3 regions of the Lysobacter koreensis genome follow, and region 3 is predicted to be linked to each of the others. Evidence: predicted binding sites of a transcription regulator. Region 3 holds the regulator's gene; each other region holds the start of a gene.

Region 1 (5,921 bases), on a different contig from region 3:
CGGCGCAATCAGAAATCCATGCCGCCCATGCCGCCCATGCCACCGCCGCCGCCCATCGCCGGCTCTTCCTTCTTCGGAAGCTCGGCGACCATGGCTTCGGTCGTGATCATCAGGCCGGCGATCGACGCCGCGTTCTGCAGCGCGGTGCGGGTGACCTTGGTCGGGTCGAGGATGCCCATCTCGATCATGTCGCCGAACTCGCCGGTCTGCGCGTTGTAGCCGTAGTTGCCGGTGCCGTTCTTGACGTTGTTCAGCACCACCGACGGCTCTTCGCCGCAGTTGGTGACGATCTCGCGCAGCGGGGCTTCCATGGCGCGCAGGGCGATCACGATGCCGTGGTTTTGGTCTTCGTTGGCGCCCTTCATGCCGCTGATGGCGGCCAGGGCACGGATCAGGGCGACGCCGCCGCCCGGGACCACCCCTTCTTCCACTGCCGCGCGGGTGGCGTGCAGGGCGTCTTCGACGCGGGCCTTCTTTTCCTTCATCTCGATCTCGGTGCTGGCGCCGACCTTGATCACCGCCACGCCGCCGGCGAGCTTGGCCACGCGCTCCTGCAGCTTCTCCTTGTCGTAGTCCGACGAGGTCTCTTCGATCTGCGCCTTGATCTGCTTGATGCGCGACTGGATGCCTTCGGCATCGCCGGCGCCGTCGATGATGGTGGTGTTCTCCTTGGAGACCTGCACCTTCTTCGCGCGGCCGAGGTCGGCGATGGTCGCCTTCTCGAGCTGCAGGCCGACTTCCTCGGAAATCACGGTGCCGCCGGTGAGGGTGGCCATGTCTTCCAGCATCGCCTTGCGACGGTCGCCGAAGCCCGGCGCCTTGACCGCGCAGACCTTGACGATGCCGCGGATGGTGTTGACCACCAGGGTCGCCAGCGCCTCGCCTTCGACTTCCTCGGCGACGATCAGCAGCGGCTTGCCGGCCTTGGCCACGCCTTCCAGCACGGGCAGCAGGTCGCGGACGTTGGAGATCTTCTTGTCGTACAGCAGGATGAACGGGTCATCCAGCTCGGCCGACATCGACTGCTGGTTGTTGATGAAGTACGGCGACAGGTAGCCGCGGTCGAACTGCATGCCCTCGACCACGTCGAGCTCGTTTTCCAGGCCCGAACCGTCTTCGACGGTGATCACGCCTTCCTTGCCAACCTTGTCCATCGCCTTGGCGATCAGGTCGCCGATGTCGGTGTCGGAGTTGGCGGAGATCGCGCCGACCTGGGCGATTTCCTTGCTGGTCGAGGACGGCTTGGAGATCTTCTTCAGCTCGTCGACCGCGCCGATCACGGCCTTGTCGATGCCGCGCTTGAGGTCCATCGGGTTCATGCCGGCGGCGACCGCCTTCATGCCTTCGCGGATCAGCGCCTGCGCCAGCACGGTCGCGGTGGTGGTGCCGTCACCGGCGTTGTCGGAGGTCTTGGAAGCGACTTCCTTGACCATCTGCGCGCCCATGTTCTCGAACTTGTCGGCCAGTTCGATCTCCTTGGCGACGGACACGCCGTCCTTGGTGATCGTCGGCGCGCCGTAGCTCTTCTCGAGCACGACGTTGCGGCCCTTCGGACCCAGGGTGGCCTTGACGGCATTGGCGAGAATGTTGACGCCGCGCACCATCTTTGCGCGCGCGTCCTCACCGAAACGGATTTCTTTGGCAGCCATTTTGAAGCTCCGGAATTAAAGGTTGGATCGTTGAATGCATAGGGCGGGTTTCAACCCGCCATCGAAATCGCGGCGATGCGTGTGGGCGGGCTGGAACCCGCCGCGCGGATCAGCCGAGGATCGCGAAGATGTCGTCTTCCTTGACCACCAGGAAGTCGGTGCCGTCGAGCTTGACTTCGGTGCCGCTGTACTTGCCGAACAGCACCTTGTCGCCGACCTTGACCTTCGGCGCGCGCACGCTGCCGTTGTCCAGCGCCTTGCCTTCGCCGACGGCGATGACTTCGCCCTTGATCGGCTTCTCGGTGGCCGAGTCCGGGATCACGATGCCACCGGCGGACATCTTCTCTTCTTCCATGCGCTTGATGACGACGCGGTCGTACAGCGGCTTGATGTTCATTGGCAACCTCTAAGTGGTTGAAAGGGAGGGGAAAGGAGCGGAATTTTAGCAGTCGCCCCGAACGAGTGCCAAGATCGGGGGCGCAAGCGTCCGGCGGTGCCGGGACTGCGATGAGATGGGGCACGGGCGCCGGCTTTCAAGGCCCGGCGAAATCGCCGCGAACACGCCGGCACGCAAGCCGACAAAAGCAGGCGGCACAAAAAGGAAGAGCGCGCCCCCGAAGGTACGCGCTCTTCCTGGTCTGGGAATGGCTTTCCGAAGCTTGGCGCAATCCTGCGCCCCTCCCCCGACCTGACTTGACCCCTTTGTCTAAGCCGCCGTCCGTGCCGACTTGGGGCAATTTTGTGCAATTTTTGTCACCCTGCCTAGAGCCGCATCGGCGCGGATTTGTCCACTTCAGGTAGCGGGTAATGTGACGCAATACCTAATTCCACGGGATTTCACTACCATTCACCTACCAGACAGCTACCTAAAGTACACAAGCTGACGTGCCTATCGATCACCAGGTGAATTGCGCTGGCATCCTGCCAGCCGCTTATTGCGCTCGCGGCCGGGCATCCGGTCCGCGCCGGACGATTCCCGCAGGAGTCCGCCCATGACCCCCCAACAACGCATCCGCCTCGCCCGCCGCCATGCCGGCCTGTCGCAAGCCGCCCTCGGCGCCGCGGTCGGCGTCCAGCGCAGCGCCGTCAGCCACTGGGAAGCCACCCAAGGCAAGCACCCGAGCATGGCGCACCTGCGCGAGCTGGCGCTGGTGACCGGGGTGCAGTTCGAGTGGCTCGCCACCGGTCGCGGCGGCATGGGCCTGTCGGCGGACACCGCGCTGGATTCGGTCGCCGCCGCCGACGCGGTGCTGGTCGACGACCCGCTCGAGCTGCGGTTGATCCAGGCGTTTCGCGAGGCGCCGATGCGCGCCCGCGCGCCTCTGGTCGAGGTGGCCGAGCAACTGGCCTCGGTCCGCACGGGGCGCCCGGTCGGCGACGGCAAGCGCGCGCGATGAGCACCCAGGACCCACGGCAGGGGCGCAGACCCAGGGCCATTGCTGCCCTGCGGCGAGGATCTGTCACGAAAGCGGGATAGCCTGCCCCGGTTGCGGCCGCCGGCCGCCCACTCGGGGGAGTGCTCCATGCGTCATCTGCAAGCTGCCGTGCTGGCCGCCACCTTGTTGCCGCTGTCGGCACAGGCCGCGGTCTTCATCAACGAGATCCACTACGACGACGCCACCGCCAGCGGCGACGTCGGCGAGCGCGTGGAGGTCGTCGCCACCGCGGGCGAGAGCCTCAGCGGCTACCGCATCTACCTGTACAACGGCAGCACGCCGTCGGCGGCGACCTATTACGACAACGACCTGGTGCCCGCCGGCAGCGTGGTCAGCTGCGGTGGCAGCGCCCGCATCGCCACGGTTGCCTACCCAAGCAACGGCATCCAGAACGGCGCCAACGACGCGATCGCGCTGGTCGACGGCAGCGGCGCGCTGGTGCAGTTCCTCAGCTACGAAGGCGCGGTGACCGGCTCGAACGGCCCCGCTGCCGGGCGCGCCAGCAGCAACTTGGCGGTGGCCGAATCCGCCTCGACCGCGGCGGGCACCTCGCTGCAGCTCGGCGGCAGCGGCAGCAGCTACGCCAGTTTCAGTTGGCAGGCGTCCGGCACGCAGACGTTCGGCGCCTGCAACCGCAACCAGACGTTCTCGACGCCAAACCCGCCGCCGGTGGTCACCTCGACCACGCCGTCTGACGGCGCCAGCGGCTTCCCCGCCGCCGGCGACCTGACGGTGGGCTTCAGCGAAGCGGTGACGCTGGCCGGCGGCGCGTTCGCGCTGCAGTGCAGCCAGTCCGGCGCGGTCGCGCTGACCCACCCGGCCAGCGGAGGCAACTTCGCGATCTCGACCAACACCGCGCTGTTCGCCGGCGAGAGCTGCGCGCTGACGGTCGTCGCGTCCAAGGTCAGCGACAGCGGCGGCGCCCATCCCGCCGCGAACACCGTGGTCGACTTCACCGTCGCGGCTGGCGGCAGCGGCGGCTACTACGCGCGCGTCAACACCAGCAGCGCCAGCCAGTTGCGCTGCTCGCTGCACGACACGATCCGCGGCCACACCGCCTACCCGTACAGCGGCGGCACCACCAACGCCTGGAGCATCCTCGAGATCGCCGACGAGGATCCCAACAACGCAGGCCGCATCCTCGATGTCTACCGCAACCGCAGCTACCTCAAGGGCAGCGAGCGCGCGGGCACCGGCACCGGCATCACCTACAACCGCGAGCACACCTGGCCGAACTCGCTGGGCTTCGGCAGCGCCTCGGGTGACCTGGGCCTGCCGCACGCGCCGTACACCGACACCCACATGCTGTACCTGAGCGACACCACCTACAACGCCGACCGCGGCAACAAGCCGTACGCGGACTGCACGCTGGCCGGCGGTTGCGGCGAGCGCGCGACCGAGGCCAACAACGGCAGCGGTGGCGGCAGCGGCGTCTACCCGGGCAACTCCAACTGGGTGAAGGGCCCGGACGGCAACGGCGGCGCGTTCCAGGTCTGGGGCAAGCGTCGCGGCGACATTGCCCGCGCGGTGCTGTACATGGCGATCCGTTACGAGGGCGGCGAGGACATCCATACCGGGCAGTCCGAGCCGGACTTGGAGCTCACCGACGACCGCAGCAAGATCGTGATCACCTCGGCGTCGCCAGCCTACATGGGCCTGCTGTCGACCCTGCTGGCCTGGCACAGCGCCGACCCGCCGGACGCGGCCGAGCGCGGCCGCAACGAGGTGATCTTCAGCTTCCAGGGCAACCGCAACCCGTTCATCGACCACCCCGAGTGGGCGACCTCGGCGTTGTTCACCTCGAGCAAGCCGACGAGCTGCCAGTTGAACTGAGCCGCGCAGCGAGCGACGCCGCAGCCCGGGCCGCGCGGCCCGGGCTTTTTCGTGCCCGACGTCGCGGCGCCACCCGCGCCGCGCCGGGCCCACCGCAGGCCGACCGGTACAATCGCGCCATGCCGGTGCTCCTCGTGCAATGCAGCGTCCCCGATGCCGATACCGCCGACGCGGTGGCGCAGGCCCTGGTCGGCGAACGGCTGGCTGCCTGCGTGCAGCGCCTGCCCGGGGTGCAGTCGACCTACCGCTGGCAGGGCCGGGTCGAGCGCAACGACGAGGTCGTGCTGCTGATCAAGACCACCACCCAACGCCTGGCGGCGCTGATCGCGCGGGTGCAGGCGCTGCATCCCTATGAACTGCCGGAAGTGATCGCGGTCGAAGCCAGCGGCGGCTTCGCCCCGTACCTCGACTGGGTGGACGAACAGACCCGAGACCATGACTGACCCCTCCCTGCCGCCGCGGTCTTCCCGCGCGCTGACCCGGCGCGTGCGCGCCGCCGCGCTGGCCCTGCTCGCGATGCTGTCCGCCGCGCCGGCGCTGGCCGCGATCGACGAAGCCGACCTGCTGCCGGTCGACCAGGCGTTCGTGCTCGACGCCCGGGCCACCGCGCCGGACCGGATCGCCATCCACTGGAAGATCGCCGACGGCTACTACCTCTATCGGCACCGCACGTCGGTGCAGGCCGACCCCGCGTTCGCCGCGCGGGCGCTGCAGCTGCCGCGGGGCAAGGCCTACACCGACGAGTTCTTCGGCAAGGTCGAGACCTACCGCGGCGCGCTGGCCTCGACCCTGCCCGGGCGCGCCGGCGCCGGGCGGGTCACGCTCACGGTCAAGTACCAGGGCTGCGCGGATGCGGGCATCTGCTACCCGCCGCAGACGCGCACGCTGACGGTGGCGATGCCCGCAGCCGCGGCGTCGGTCGCCGCCGCACGCAGCGACCTGGCCCTCGAAGCCACCGCTGCGCCCGCGCCACCGCTGGTGGCGTTCGGCAACGCCGGCGCGC
Region 2 (5,921 bases), on a different contig from region 3:
GCTGCAGCGGCGCGTGCACCGATTCGTTCACCACCAGCCGCGCTGCCTGGTCGTCCCAGGCCAGCAGGACCACGTTGCGATCGCGGTCGCGCAGCACCCGGTTCATCGGCCCGAGCGCCACCCCGGCAAGCACGAGCAACGTGCCCGCCAGCACCGCCACGCCCCCTGCGATCCGCCTGCGCCATCGTGCGAGTGGCATGCCGTCCTTCCTCGCTGATGCGCGACAATCTGCGCTTCCGGCTTCGGCCTTGCAACGCGGGTGTGAGCTTGAATCCAACGCATGGCGACGCCGTCATTCCCCATGTCGTCATCGTCGGCGGCGGCTTCGCCGGCCTGTGGGCGACGCGCGCGCTGGCCACCGCGCCGGTGCGCATCACCCTGGTCGACCGCCACAACCACCACCTGTTCCAGCCGCTGCTGTACCAGGTCGCGACCGCGGGCCTGTCGGCGCCCGACATCGCCGCGCCGCTGCGCCACATCCTGCGCAAGCAGCGCAATGTCGAGGTGCGGCTGGCCGAGGCCACCGCGATCGATGCGCCAGCGCGCCGCATCACGCTGGCGGAGGCCGCTGACGCGAACCCCAGCCATCTGGATTACGACTATCTGCTGCTCGCCAGCGGCGCGACCCACGCCTACTTCGGCCACGACGAATGGGCCGCGCACGCGCCCGGCCTGAAGACGCTCGACGATGCGCTGACCCTGCGCCGGCGCCTGCTGCTCGCGTTCGAACGCGCCGAGGCCAGCGACGACCCGGCCGAGCGCGCGGCGTGGCTGAGCTTCGCCGTGGTCGGCGGCGGCCCGACCGGGGTCGAGCTGGCCGGCACCCTGGCCGAGATCGCGCGGCACACGCTCAAGCACGAGTTCCGCAACATTGATCCGGCGCAGGCCCGGGTCCGCCTGCTCGAAGCCGGGCCGCGGGTGCTGGCCTCGTTCCCGGAGTCGCTCTCGGCCAAGGCGCGGCGGCAATTGGAGCGGCTCGGCGTCGAGGTGGTCACCGGCACCCCGGTTAGCGCGATCGACGGCCGCGGCTATGTGCTCGGCGATGGCATGCCGGTGCCGGCGCGCACGGTGGTGTGGGCGGCGGGCGTGGCCGCATCACCGTTGGGCGCGCTGCTCGATGCCCCACGCGACCGCGCCGGGCGCGTGCAGGTCGGCGCCGACCTCAGCGTCCCTAATCATCCCGAGGTGTTCGTCGCCGGCGACCTCGCCAGCGTGCAGCAGGACGGCCGGCCGGTGCCCGGGGTCGCGCCAGCGGCCAAGCAGATGGGCGCGCACGTCGCCCACGCCGTTCGCGCGCGGCTCGCGGGGCAACCGGCGCCGGCGTTCCGCTATCGCGACTTCGGCAACCTCGCCACCATCGGCCGCATGGCCGCGGTCGTCGACGTGCGCGGCGTCAGACTGTCCGGCGTGCTGGCATGGTGGTTCTGGCTGATCGCGCACGTGTTCTTCCTGATCGGCTTCCGCAACCGCCTGATCGTGCTGATCAACTGGACCTGGGCGTACTGGAGCTACCAGCGCCACGCGCGGATCATCCTGGGCCGCGAGGCAGCGGACGAACCGTAGGGCCGGTTTTAGCCTGCCGGCCCGCCGCCGCCAGATTGCGAGGAATCGCATTTACGGATCGACACCCGGCCCTCCCGGGCACCGTGTATGGCGACGGCGGGTTGAAACCCGCCCTACGCGGTCCGCGCGCCGCAAACGCAAACGGCCCGGTTGCCCGGGCCGTGCGTGTGTGCCACCGCAGCCGGCTTACGCCGCGAACAACGCGCGCATCTTCTTCAGCGCGTTCGCCTCGATCTGGCGGATGCGCTCGGCGCTGACGCCGTACTCGTCGGCCAGCTCCTGCAGCGTGATCTTGCTGTCAGCATCGAGCCAGCGGCGCTTGACGATGTCGCGCGAACGCGCGTCCAGGCCGGAGAGGCCCTCGCGCAGCAGTGCCAGCTGGCTGTCTTCCTGGTCTTCGCGCTCGTACATCTGCGACGGGTCCTCGTCGTGCGCGCGCAGGTACGCGGCCGGCGACGGCGGGGCGTGGTCGTCATCCTCGTCGGACGGCGCGTCGAAGCCGATGTCGCGGCCGGACAGGCGCGACTCCATCTCCAGCACTTCGCGCTTGGAGACGTTGAGGTCGGCGGCGACCGCGGTCACCTCGGCGTCGTTCATCCAGCCCAGGCGCTTCTTGCTGCGGCGCAGGTTGAAGAACAGCTTGCGCTGCGCCTTGGTGGTGGCGACCTTGACGATGCGCCAGTTCTTGAGGATGAACTCGTGCATCTCGGCGCGGATCCAGTGCACCGCGAACGACACCAGGCGCACGCCCTGGTCGGGGTCGAAGCGCTTGACCGCCTTCATCAGGCCGATGTTGCCTTCCTGGATCAGGTCGCCGATCTGCAGGCCGTAGCCGCTGTAGCCGCGCGCGACGTGCACCACGAAGCGCAGGTGCGAATGCACCAGCTCGCGGGCGGCGTTGAGGTCTTCCTCGGCGTGGAAACGGCGGGCCAGGGCCTGCTCGTCCTCGGCGCTCAACACCGGGATGCGGTGCACCGCGCCGATGTACGCGTCCAGCGACCCGAGCGCGCTCGGCACCGGCAGGTTGTTGGGGATCAGGGCGTTGGTAAGGGCAATCTGGGTCATGGTCGTCATCTTAGCAGTCGCGCCATATGACTGCTAAATAGTCGGGAAGTTCCGCAGTGTTGCGTTCATGGAACGCCGGGGCCCGGCGTACCGGGACCAGATCGTCGCAGTTCCGCTGTCAGGGCCGGGTCAATGCGGCGCTGGGCGGCAGCGACCAGTCGATCGGCCGCTGGCCGCGGCGGGCCAGGTACTGGTTGGCCGCCGAGAAGTGCCCGCAGCCGAGGAAACCGCGGTGCGCCGACAGCGGCGAGGGGTGCGGCGCCTTGAGCACGCGGTGCTTTTGCTGATCGATGACTCGACCCTTGGCCTGCGCGTAGCTGCCCCAGAGCAGGAACACCAGGCCCTCGCGCTCGCGGTTCAGGGTCTCGACGACGTGGTCGGTGAAGCCCTCCCAGCCCTTTCCCTGGTGCGCGCCGGGCTGGCCGGCCTCGACCGTGAGCACGGCGTTGAGCAGCAGCACGCCGCGCTGCGCCCACGGCAGCAGGCAGCCGTGGTCCGGGCGAGCGATGCCCAGGTCGCGCTCGATCTCCTTGTAGATGTTGAGCAGCGACGGCGGTACCGCGACACCGGGCGGCACCGAGAAGCACAGGCCATGCGCCTGGCCGGGGCCGTGGTACGGGTCCTGGCCGAGGATCACCACCTGGGTCGCCTCGAACGGCGTGGCCTCGAACGCGGCGAAGATCCGTGCCGCGGGCGGGTAGACCTGCGCGCCCGCGGCCTTGCGCTGGCGCAGGAACGCGGCCAGCCCCTGCATGTCGTCGCGCGCGAGGTAGTCGCCGACGCGCGCCTTCCACGACGGCTCGAGCCTGATGCGCTCGTCAGGCATCACTCGTCCCGCTGTGAAGCCGAGTTCGCTCGGCGGTGGCGACAACGAGCCGAGCAGGCCCGGCCCTGCAGGCGCGCATCGCTCAGGTATCCAGGTTGCGCTGCTCGGGCAGGCGCGACAACCGCAGCTGGAACAGCGTCTTGGTCACCAGCAGCCGCTCCTCGATCGGCTTGAGCACCAGGTCGTTGGCGCCGGCGCGCAGCAGCTCGCTCTGGTTGTCGGGGTTGGCGTCGCCGGTCATCACCAGCACCGGCAGGCGGCGCTTGCCGTAGCCGAAATTGTTGCGCAGCCGGTCGAGCAGGTCGTGGCCGCTGAGTTCGCCCTTGAGGTAGACGTCGGTCAGCACCAGGTCGGCGCCCGGGTCGTCCTGGCCGCGATGACTCTCCAGGTACTCAAGCGCCTCCTCGACCCCGACGAAGTGCATCACGTTGACCTGGTGGCGCTCGAGCATGCGCTTGGTCGCCAGCGCGACCACGCGGCTGTCCTCGACGTACAGCACGCGCGCGCCGGGTATCGCCTGCGGCTGCACGTAGCCGCGGATGAACGCGGCCAGCGCGCTGTGGCCGAGCGCCTTGTCGAAGTAGTCGGTGACGTCCTCGGTGAAGCGGCGCGCCTCGAGGTGCGCCTGGGCATCGCCGGAGACCACGATCACCGGCACGTAGGCCTGGCCCGAGGCCTCGCGCACCACGCGCGCCAAGGCGATGCCGTCGCCGTCGGGCAACGCCAACGCGGTGGTGACCAGGTCGACCGCGCCCTGCGCGAGCGCCTCGCGCGCCTCGGCGATGCTGCCGCATTGCACGACCACGACGTTGGCGACCTCGCGCGCGACCACATCGCCGATCAGCTTGCGCACCAGCTTGGAGCCGTCGACGACCATCACCCGCGGCGCGGCGTTGGCGAGGTGACGCAGGTCCTGGCTGCCGATCGTCATGGGGATGTGGTCACGGTGAGAATCAAAACGCTCACGTCTGGGTCGGCCGGGTCTGGCGCAGGTAGTGGCCGGTGACGACGCCGGCGCCGAGCCAGCCGAGCGCGCCCGCGCCCAGTACCACCCCACCCGCGCGCAGCAGGTCGAAGCCGCGCAGCACGAAACCGCTGCCGTAGCTGCGCGCCAGTTCGAGCAGCGGCTCGCGCAGCGCGGCGTCGGCCGCGGTCAGCAGGCCCAACGCGAGCGCGCCGGCGACCAGGCCGTAGCAGGCGCCCAGGTACAGGAACGGCCGACGGATGAAGCCGTCGGTCGCGCCGAGCAGCTGCAGCACGCCGATCTCCTCGCGCCGCGACTGGATGTCGGCGCGCACGGTGTTGCCGACCACCAGCAGCGCGCCGAGTCCGAGCAACGCCGCCAGCACCCACGCCAGGCGCGTGCCGAAGCGCAGCCAGCCGTCCAGGCGCGCGCGCCAGTCGGCGTCGTGCTGCACCAGGTCGGCCTCGGGCAGGGTCTGCAGCGACGCGGCCAGCAAGGCTTCGTCGCCCTTGGGGGTGACCACCAGCAGGCTCGGCAGCGGGTTGCCGTCGAGCGTCGAGATCGCCTCGCCCAGGCCACTGGCCTGGCGCAGCTCGAGCAGGCCCTGCTCGGGCGTGCGCAGCTCCACCTGGGCGATGTCGGCGCGCGCGCGCAGCGTGTCGGCGAGCACGCGCGCGCGGTCGAGTGCGACCTGCGGCTTCAGGAACACGCTGATCTGGCGTGCCTGCTGCACGTCGCCGGCAAACCGCTGCACGTTGGAAAGCGCCGCCCACAGCCCCAGCGGCAACGCGATCGCAACCGCCATCACCCCGACCGTCAGCGCGGTCGCCCACGGCTTGCGCAGCATCCGCCCGAGGCTCGCGACCAGGCTGTAGACGTGGTGGTCGAACCAGGTGCCCAGCCGCGATTGCGGGCGCTCCGATCGACCTCGGCGCGGTGGCGGTATCGGCGAAACCTCGGTGTCGGCAAGGGACGGCATCGGGTTGTCGGTTGCGCGGTTCATCCGGCCAGGTCCTGTGGCGCGATGTCGTCGACCAGGCGACCTTGGTTGAGCACCAGCACGCGCTTCTTCATGCGCTTGACCAGCGCCAGGTCGTGGCTGGCCACCAGCACGCTGGTGCCCAGGCCCGGCAGCGATTCGAACAGCGCCAGGATCTCCGCCGACAGGGTCGGGTCGAGGTTGCCGGTGGGTTCGTCGGCGACCAGCAGGCGCGGCTCGCCGACGATCGCGCGCGCGATCCCGACGCGTTGCTGTTCACCGGCGGAGAGTTGCGTGGGCAAGGCGCGCGCGCGCGCGCCCAGCCCGACCTTGTCGAGCGTGACCCGCACGCGCTTGGCGATGTCGCCGCGACGCAGGCCGCGCAGCAGCAGCGGCAGGCCGACGTTGTCCTCGACGCTGCGGTCGGCGAGCAGGCGGTGGTCCTGGAATACCACGCCGACGTCGCGGCGGTGCAGCGCGACGCGGCGGCCGCGCACCTTGAGCAGGTTCTTCTCGCCGAACAG
Region 3 (5,921 bases):
ATGAGGTGTCTGGGCCACTCGCGGCGGCAGTCGAATAGTCGGCCGATGATACACTGAAGCCATCGCCGCGGACCCTCGCGGCGGCCGCGTTCATGCGGCGTTCGGGGCGATTTTTACCCCAGCCCGGCGTGGCAATCCCAGAGGATCGACATGGAATCGCAGGACCTGCGCAACGCCGGACTCAAGGTCACCCATCCGCGGATGCGGATCCTAGAGTTGCTCGAGCAAGCCAAGCCGCGGCACATGACGGCCGAGGACATCTACCGGCTGCTGCTCGACCAGAGCGAGGACATCGGGCTGGCGACCGTGTATCGCGTGCTGACCCAGTTCGAGGCGGCCGGCTTGGTGCTCAAGCACAACTTCGAGGCCGGGCAGTCGGTGTACGAACTCGACCGCGGCCAGCACCACGACCACATGGTCGACATCGAGACGGGCAAGATCATCGAGTTCGAAAGCAGCGAGATCGAAGAGCTGCAACGCAAGATCGCGGCCAAGCTGGGCTACGAGATCGAGGAGCACTCGCTGGTGCTGTACGTGCGCAAGAAGCGCTGAGCGCGCCGCGATAGCGCCGCGAAACGCTAACAGCCCTAGCGGGAATGAGCGCGTCGCAACGCGCGGAGATATCGAGTCACCAGGCCTTCTTGGCGATCAGACCACGTCGCTGAGCAACCGCTTCGCCGCCGCCCGCGCCTCGCGGGTCAGCTCGACGCCGCCGAGCATCCGCGCCAGCTCCTCTTCGCGTTGCTTCGCGTCCAGCGACGCCACCGCGCTCTGGGTCACTCCTTCGTTGGCCGCCTTGCTGACGCGGTAGTGGCCGTGGCCCTGGGCAGCGACCTGCGGCAAGTGGGTCACGCATAGCACCTGGCGCTTGGCGCCGAGCGCACGCAGCTTCTGGCCGACGATCTCGGCCACGCCGCCGCCGATGCCCGAGTCCACCTCGTCGAACACCATGGTCGGCACCGCGTCCAGGCCCAGCGCGGCGACCTCGATCGCCAGCGAGATCCGCGACAGCTCGCCCCCGGACGCGACCTTGCGCAGCGCGCGGGCCGGCTGGCCGGGGTTGGCGGCGACCAGGAACTCGACGCGCTCGCTGCCGTTCGGGTCCGGGCGGTCGCCGTCCTGCGGCTCGATCGCGATGTCGAAACGCCCGCCGCCCATGCCCAGCTCCGCGATCAGCGCGGTGGTCGACGCCGACAGCGATTCGGCGGCTTTGCGCCGCGCCGCGCCGAGCGTGGCCGCTGCCGCGCGCCAGGCCTCGCGGGCGGCATCGATTTCCGTATCGAGCTTGAGCAGGCGTTCGCCGGCGCCGCGCAGGGTTTCCAGTTCGGCCGCGATCGCGTCGCGCTGGCCCGCCAACTGCTCGGGTGCGACGCGGTGCTTGCGGGCCAGCTCGTGGATGCGGCCCAGCCGGCGTTCCAGCGTCTCGAACGCCGACGGGTCCAGGTCGAGGTCGCTGCGCACGCGGTCTAGCTGGGCGAGGGCCTCGTCGAGCTGGATCGCGGCGTTGTCGAGCATGCCGTCGACTTCCAACAGGCGCGGTTCGTGCGCGCTGACGCGCTGCAATTCGCCGCGCACCTGCTGCAGCGAGCGCGACAGGGACGGGCCGTCGTCGCCGCCGAGCTGGGCAAAGGCGCTCTCGCACGCAGCGATCAGGTCCGAGGCGTGGCCCTGCCGGCGGTGGTCCGATTGCAGCTTGGCGATCGACTCCGGGTCCAGGGTTTCGCGCTCGAGTTCGCCGTGCTGGTGCTCGAGCCACGCGATGCGGTCGGTGACGTCGCCCGCCGCGGACAGCGTGTCGCGCTCGCGCAGCAGCGCGTTCCACGCCTGCGCCGCCCCGACCACCACCGAGCGCTGCGCGTCGGTGCGGCCGTAGGCGTCGAGCAGGGCCAGTTGGCTGGGTTTGGACAGCAGCGCCTGGTGCTCGTGCTGGCCGTGGATCTCGACCAGGTAGGCCGTGAGCTGCGTGAGCTGGGCCAGGGTCACCGGGCGGCCGTTGATCCAGGTCCGCGAGCCGCCGTCGGCACGGATCACGCGGCGGATCTGGCACGCCGCCTCGGGCGGGCGGACGCCTTCGTCGCTGTCCTCGTCGGTCTGGTCGAGTTCGTTCTCGCGCAGCCACGCCAGCGCCAGTGGGGCATCGTCGAGGCTGAAGTCGGCGACCAGCTCGGCGCGCTGCGCACCGTGCCGGACCACGCCGCTGTCGGCGCGCAGGCCCGAGAGCAGGCCCAGTGCATCGACGAGCAACGACTTGCCCGCGCCAGTCTCGCCGGAGATCACGGTCAGGCCCGGGCCGAAGGTAAGTTCGGCCGCGCTGACCACGGCGAACTGCTTGAGGGAGAGGTGGGTAAGCATTGGCCGCGATTCTAAGGGTGGATGGCGCCGTTGTTGCGGCGAGCCTGATCGGCGGGCGTCGCTGAACCTGAGATTCGCGCTGCCTACCCGGTCCGACAGCGGCGATCACGTCGGCTTGCGCGACCCGCGCCGGCGACGTATATCCAGCCCATGTCCCGCAAACCCGCCGACCCCAGCCTCGACCCGCGCGCGCGCCAGCTGTTGCGCACGCTGATCGGGCGCTACATCCGCAGCGGCGAGCCGGTCGGTTCGCAGACGCTGATGCGCCACGCCGGGCTCGACGTCAGCGCGGCGACGATCCGCAACATCCTGGCCGACCTGGAGGACGTGGGCCTGCTCAGTGCCCCGCACACCTCGGCCGGACGGGTGCCGACCGCGCAGGGTTACCGGCTGTTCGTGGATTCGCTGCTGCAGGTGCGGCCGCTGCCCGAGAGCGAGATCGCGCGCCTGCGCAGCGAGCTGCCGGCCGGGTCGGGCACCCAGGCCCTGCTGGGCAGCGCGTCCGAGCTGCTCTCGGCGATGACCCATTTCGTCGGCGTGGTCAGCGTGCCCAAGCGCGAGCAGTTCGCGTTCCGGCGGATCGACTTCGTGCCGCTGGACGGGCAGCGCGTGCTGGCGATCCTGGTGTTCGCCGACAACGACGTGCAGAACCGCATCATCCAGACCCGCCGCGCCTACGAGGCCGGCGAGCTGGAGCGCGTGGCCAACTACCTCAACAGCCACTTCGCCGGCCGCAATGCCGCCGACATCCGCGCGACCTTGCTGCACGAACTCAAGTCCGCGCAGGCGGAGATGGAAGTGCTGCTGAGCCAGTCGATCGAGCTGGCCGAGCAGGTGCTGGTGCCTGGCCACGACGACATGGTGCTGGCCGGGCAGACCCGGCTGATGGGCCTGCAGGAACTGACCGACGTCGACCGCCTGCGCGAGCTGTTCGAGGCGTTCGCGCGCAAGCGCGAAATCCTGCAACTGCTCGAACGCACCGTGCATGCGCCCGGGGTGCGGATCTTCATCGGCGAGGAGACCGGGCTGGCGCCGCTGGAGGGGGTTTCGCTGGTGACCGCGCCATACACCGCCGGCGGCCAGGTGCTGGGGGTGCTGGGCGTGATCGGGCCAACCCGGATGGCCTACGACCGGGTGATCCCGGTGGTTCAGGCCGCGGCTGATGCCCTGGGCAGTGCCTTCGACCCGCCCTGAACGCCTGCGGTAGCGCGCCCGGCGCGCCGTGAGTCCCACCGCGCGCACCGGCCAGTCCCGGCACCATCGCGATGGGCCCACGCTGTTCCCTTGAAGCCCCCTCACCCCGCCCCCATAGCGGTGGGGTGTTGCGCACCGGCGCGCAAGAAGGACGAGCTGAGAGCATGATGACGACGATCGACCCCACGCAAGACGCGGCCGCCGAGGCCACCACCGAATCCACCAACCCGCTGGCCGCCGAACTCGAAGCCGCCCAGGCCGAGCTGACCCGCTTGCGCGAAGACTCGCTGCGCGAGCGCGCCGAGCTCGACAACCAGCGCAAGCGGCTGTCGCGGGATGTCGACATGGCCCGCAAGTTCGCCAACGAGCGCTTGTTGGGCGACCTGCTGCCGGTGATCGACAGCCTCGAGGCTGGCCTCAACGTGCCCGGCGACACCGCCGCGCACCTGCGCGAGGGCATGGAGCTGACGTTGCGGCAACTGCTCAAGGTCGCCAGCGACAACGGCCTGACCGCCGTCGATCCCGCCGGCCAGGCCTTCAATCCCGAGCACCACCAGGCGATGAGCATGGTCGAAAGCCCCGAGCACGCCCCCGGCCACGTGGTGCAGGTCTACCAGAAGGGCTGGCTGCTGAACGAGCGCCTGCTGCGCCCGGCGCTGGTGGTGGTCAGCAAGCACGATTGATCCAGCACGAATGGGGGTAGGGCGGGTTTTAGCCTGCCGACTCTCAAACGGCGGGCTAAACCCGCCGTCCAAAAATGGGGTTGGCGCTTGAAGTGCCTGCGGCCGACCCCAAATCACGCACATCGGCGGCCCGACCGCCACGTACATCAAAGAACCACAGAGGAAACAACCCCATGGGCAAGATCATCGGCATCGACCTGGGCACGACCAATTCGTGCGTTGCGGTCATGGAAGGCGGCAAGGCCAAGGTCATCGAAAACGCGGAAGGCGATCGCACCACGCCATCCATCGTCGCCTACACCAAGGACGGCGAGATCCTCGTCGGCGCCTCGGCCAAGCGCCAGGCCGTCACCAACCCCAAGAACACGTTCTACGCGGTGAAGCGCCTGATCGGCCGCAAGTTCACCGACGCCGAAGTGCAGAAGGACCTCGGCCTGGTGCCGTACGGCATCGTCGCGCACGACAACGGCGACGCCTGGATCAAGACCCTCGACGGCAAGACCATGGCCCCGCAGCAGATCTCCGCTGAAGTGCTGGCCAAGATGAAGAAGACCGCCGAGGCCTACCTGGGCGAGACCGTCACCGAGGCGGTCATCACCGTGCCGGCGTACTTCAACGACAGCCAGCGCCAGGCGACCAAGGACGCGGGCAAGATCGCGGGCCTGGAGGTCAAGCGCATCATCAACGAGCCGACCGCGGCCGCGCTGGCCTACGGCATGGACAAGAAGGGCGGCGACCGCAAGATCGCGGTCTACGATCTGGGCGGCGGCACGTTCGACGTGTCGATCATCGAGATCGCGTCCGTCGACGGCGAAATGCAGGTCGAGGTGCTGGCCACCAACGGCGACACCTTCCTGGGTGGCGAGGACTTCGACAAGCGCGTCATCGATTACCTGGTGGAAGAGTTCCAGAAGGACCAGGGCATCGACCTGCGCAAGGACCCGCTGGCACTGCAGCGCCTCAAGGATTCGGCCGAGCGCGCCAAGATCGAGCTGTCGTCCGCGCAGCAGACCGAGGTCAACCTGCCGTACGTCACCGCCGACGCGTCCGGCCCGAAGCACCTCAACATCAAGCTGACCCGGGCCAAGCTCGAGTCGCTGGTCGAGGACCTGGTCAAGAAGACGATCGAGCCGTGCCGCATCGCGCTCAACGACGCCAGCCTGCGCGCCAGCGACATCAGCGAAGTGATCCTGGTCGGCGGCCAGACCCGCATGCCCAAGGTCAGCCAGGCGGTGGCCGATTTCTTCGGCAAGGAGCCGCGCAAGGACGTCAACCCGGACGAGGCCGTGGCCGTGGGTGCCGCGATCCAGGGCGGCGTGCTGCAGGGCGACGTCAAGGACGTGCTGCTGCTCGACGTGACCCCGCTCAGCCTGGGCATCGAGACCCTGGGCGGGGTGTTCACCAAGATCATCGAGAAGAACACCACCGTCCCGACCAAGGCCTCGCAGACCTTCTCGACCGCCGAGGACAACCAGTCCGCGGTGACCGTGCACGTGCTGCAGGGCGAGCGCGAACAGGCCCGCTACAACAAGTCGCTGGCGCGCTTCGACCTGGCCGGGATCGAGCCGGCGCCGCGCGGCATGCCGCAGGTCGAGGTGTCGTTCGACATCGACGCCAACGGCATCGTCCACGTGACTGCCAAGGACAAGAAGACCGGCAAGGAGCAGAAGGTCGAGATCAAGGCCGGCTCGG

Evidence for each region. Region 3 encodes HrcA, which represses chaperone genes, less so after heat shock. Its sites were predicted from a motif close to TTNGCACTCNNNNNNNNNGAGTGCNAA; they were not measured.
Region 1: a site for HrcA is predicted at 2,092-2,118, ahead of groES (co-chaperone GroES). Genes of this name have one in related genera too.
Region 2: a site for HrcA is predicted at 2,639-2,665, ahead of rpoH (RNA polymerase sigma factor RpoH). Genes of this name have one in related genera too.

Annotation. Positions count from the first base shown of each region.
Region 1 covers NZ_JBHTIH010000007.1:53,489-59,409, forward strand. Annotated here, with positions in the region: gene groL (chaperonin GroEL) at 9-1,649, opposite strand; gene groES (co-chaperone GroES) at 1,759-2,046, opposite strand; gene ACFQZQ_RS12295 (helix-turn-helix transcriptional regulator) at 2,642-3,046, shown strand; gene ACFQZQ_RS12300 (endonuclease) at 3,173-4,918, shown strand; gene cutA (divalent-cation tolerance protein CutA) at 5,038-5,361, shown strand; gene dsbD (protein-disulfide reductase DsbD) at 5,354-5,921, shown strand, end outside.
Region 2 covers NZ_JBHTIH010000003.1:65,055-70,975, reverse strand. Annotated here, with positions in the region: gene ACFQZQ_RS05685 (metallophosphoesterase) at 1-199, opposite strand, end outside; gene ACFQZQ_RS05680 (NAD(P)/FAD-dependent oxidoreductase) at 268-1,563, shown strand; gene rpoH (RNA polymerase sigma factor RpoH) at 1,750-2,628, opposite strand; gene ung (uracil-DNA glycosylase) at 2,747-3,454, opposite strand; gene ACFQZQ_RS05665 (response regulator) at 3,537-4,385, opposite strand; gene ftsX (permease-like cell division protein FtsX) at 4,417-5,421, opposite strand; gene ftsE (cell division ATP-binding protein FtsE) at 5,418-5,921, opposite strand, start outside.
Region 3 covers NZ_JBHTIH010000002.1:497,331-503,251, reverse strand. Annotated here, with positions in the region: gene ACFQZQ_RS02465 (outer membrane protein assembly factor BamE) at 1-2, opposite strand, end outside; gene fur (ferric iron uptake transcriptional regulator) at 151-552, shown strand; gene recN (DNA repair protein RecN) at 649-2,352, opposite strand; gene hrcA (heat-inducible transcriptional repressor HrcA) at 2,503-3,546, shown strand; gene grpE (nucleotide exchange factor GrpE) at 3,714-4,229, shown strand; gene dnaK (molecular chaperone DnaK) at 4,403-5,921, shown strand, end outside.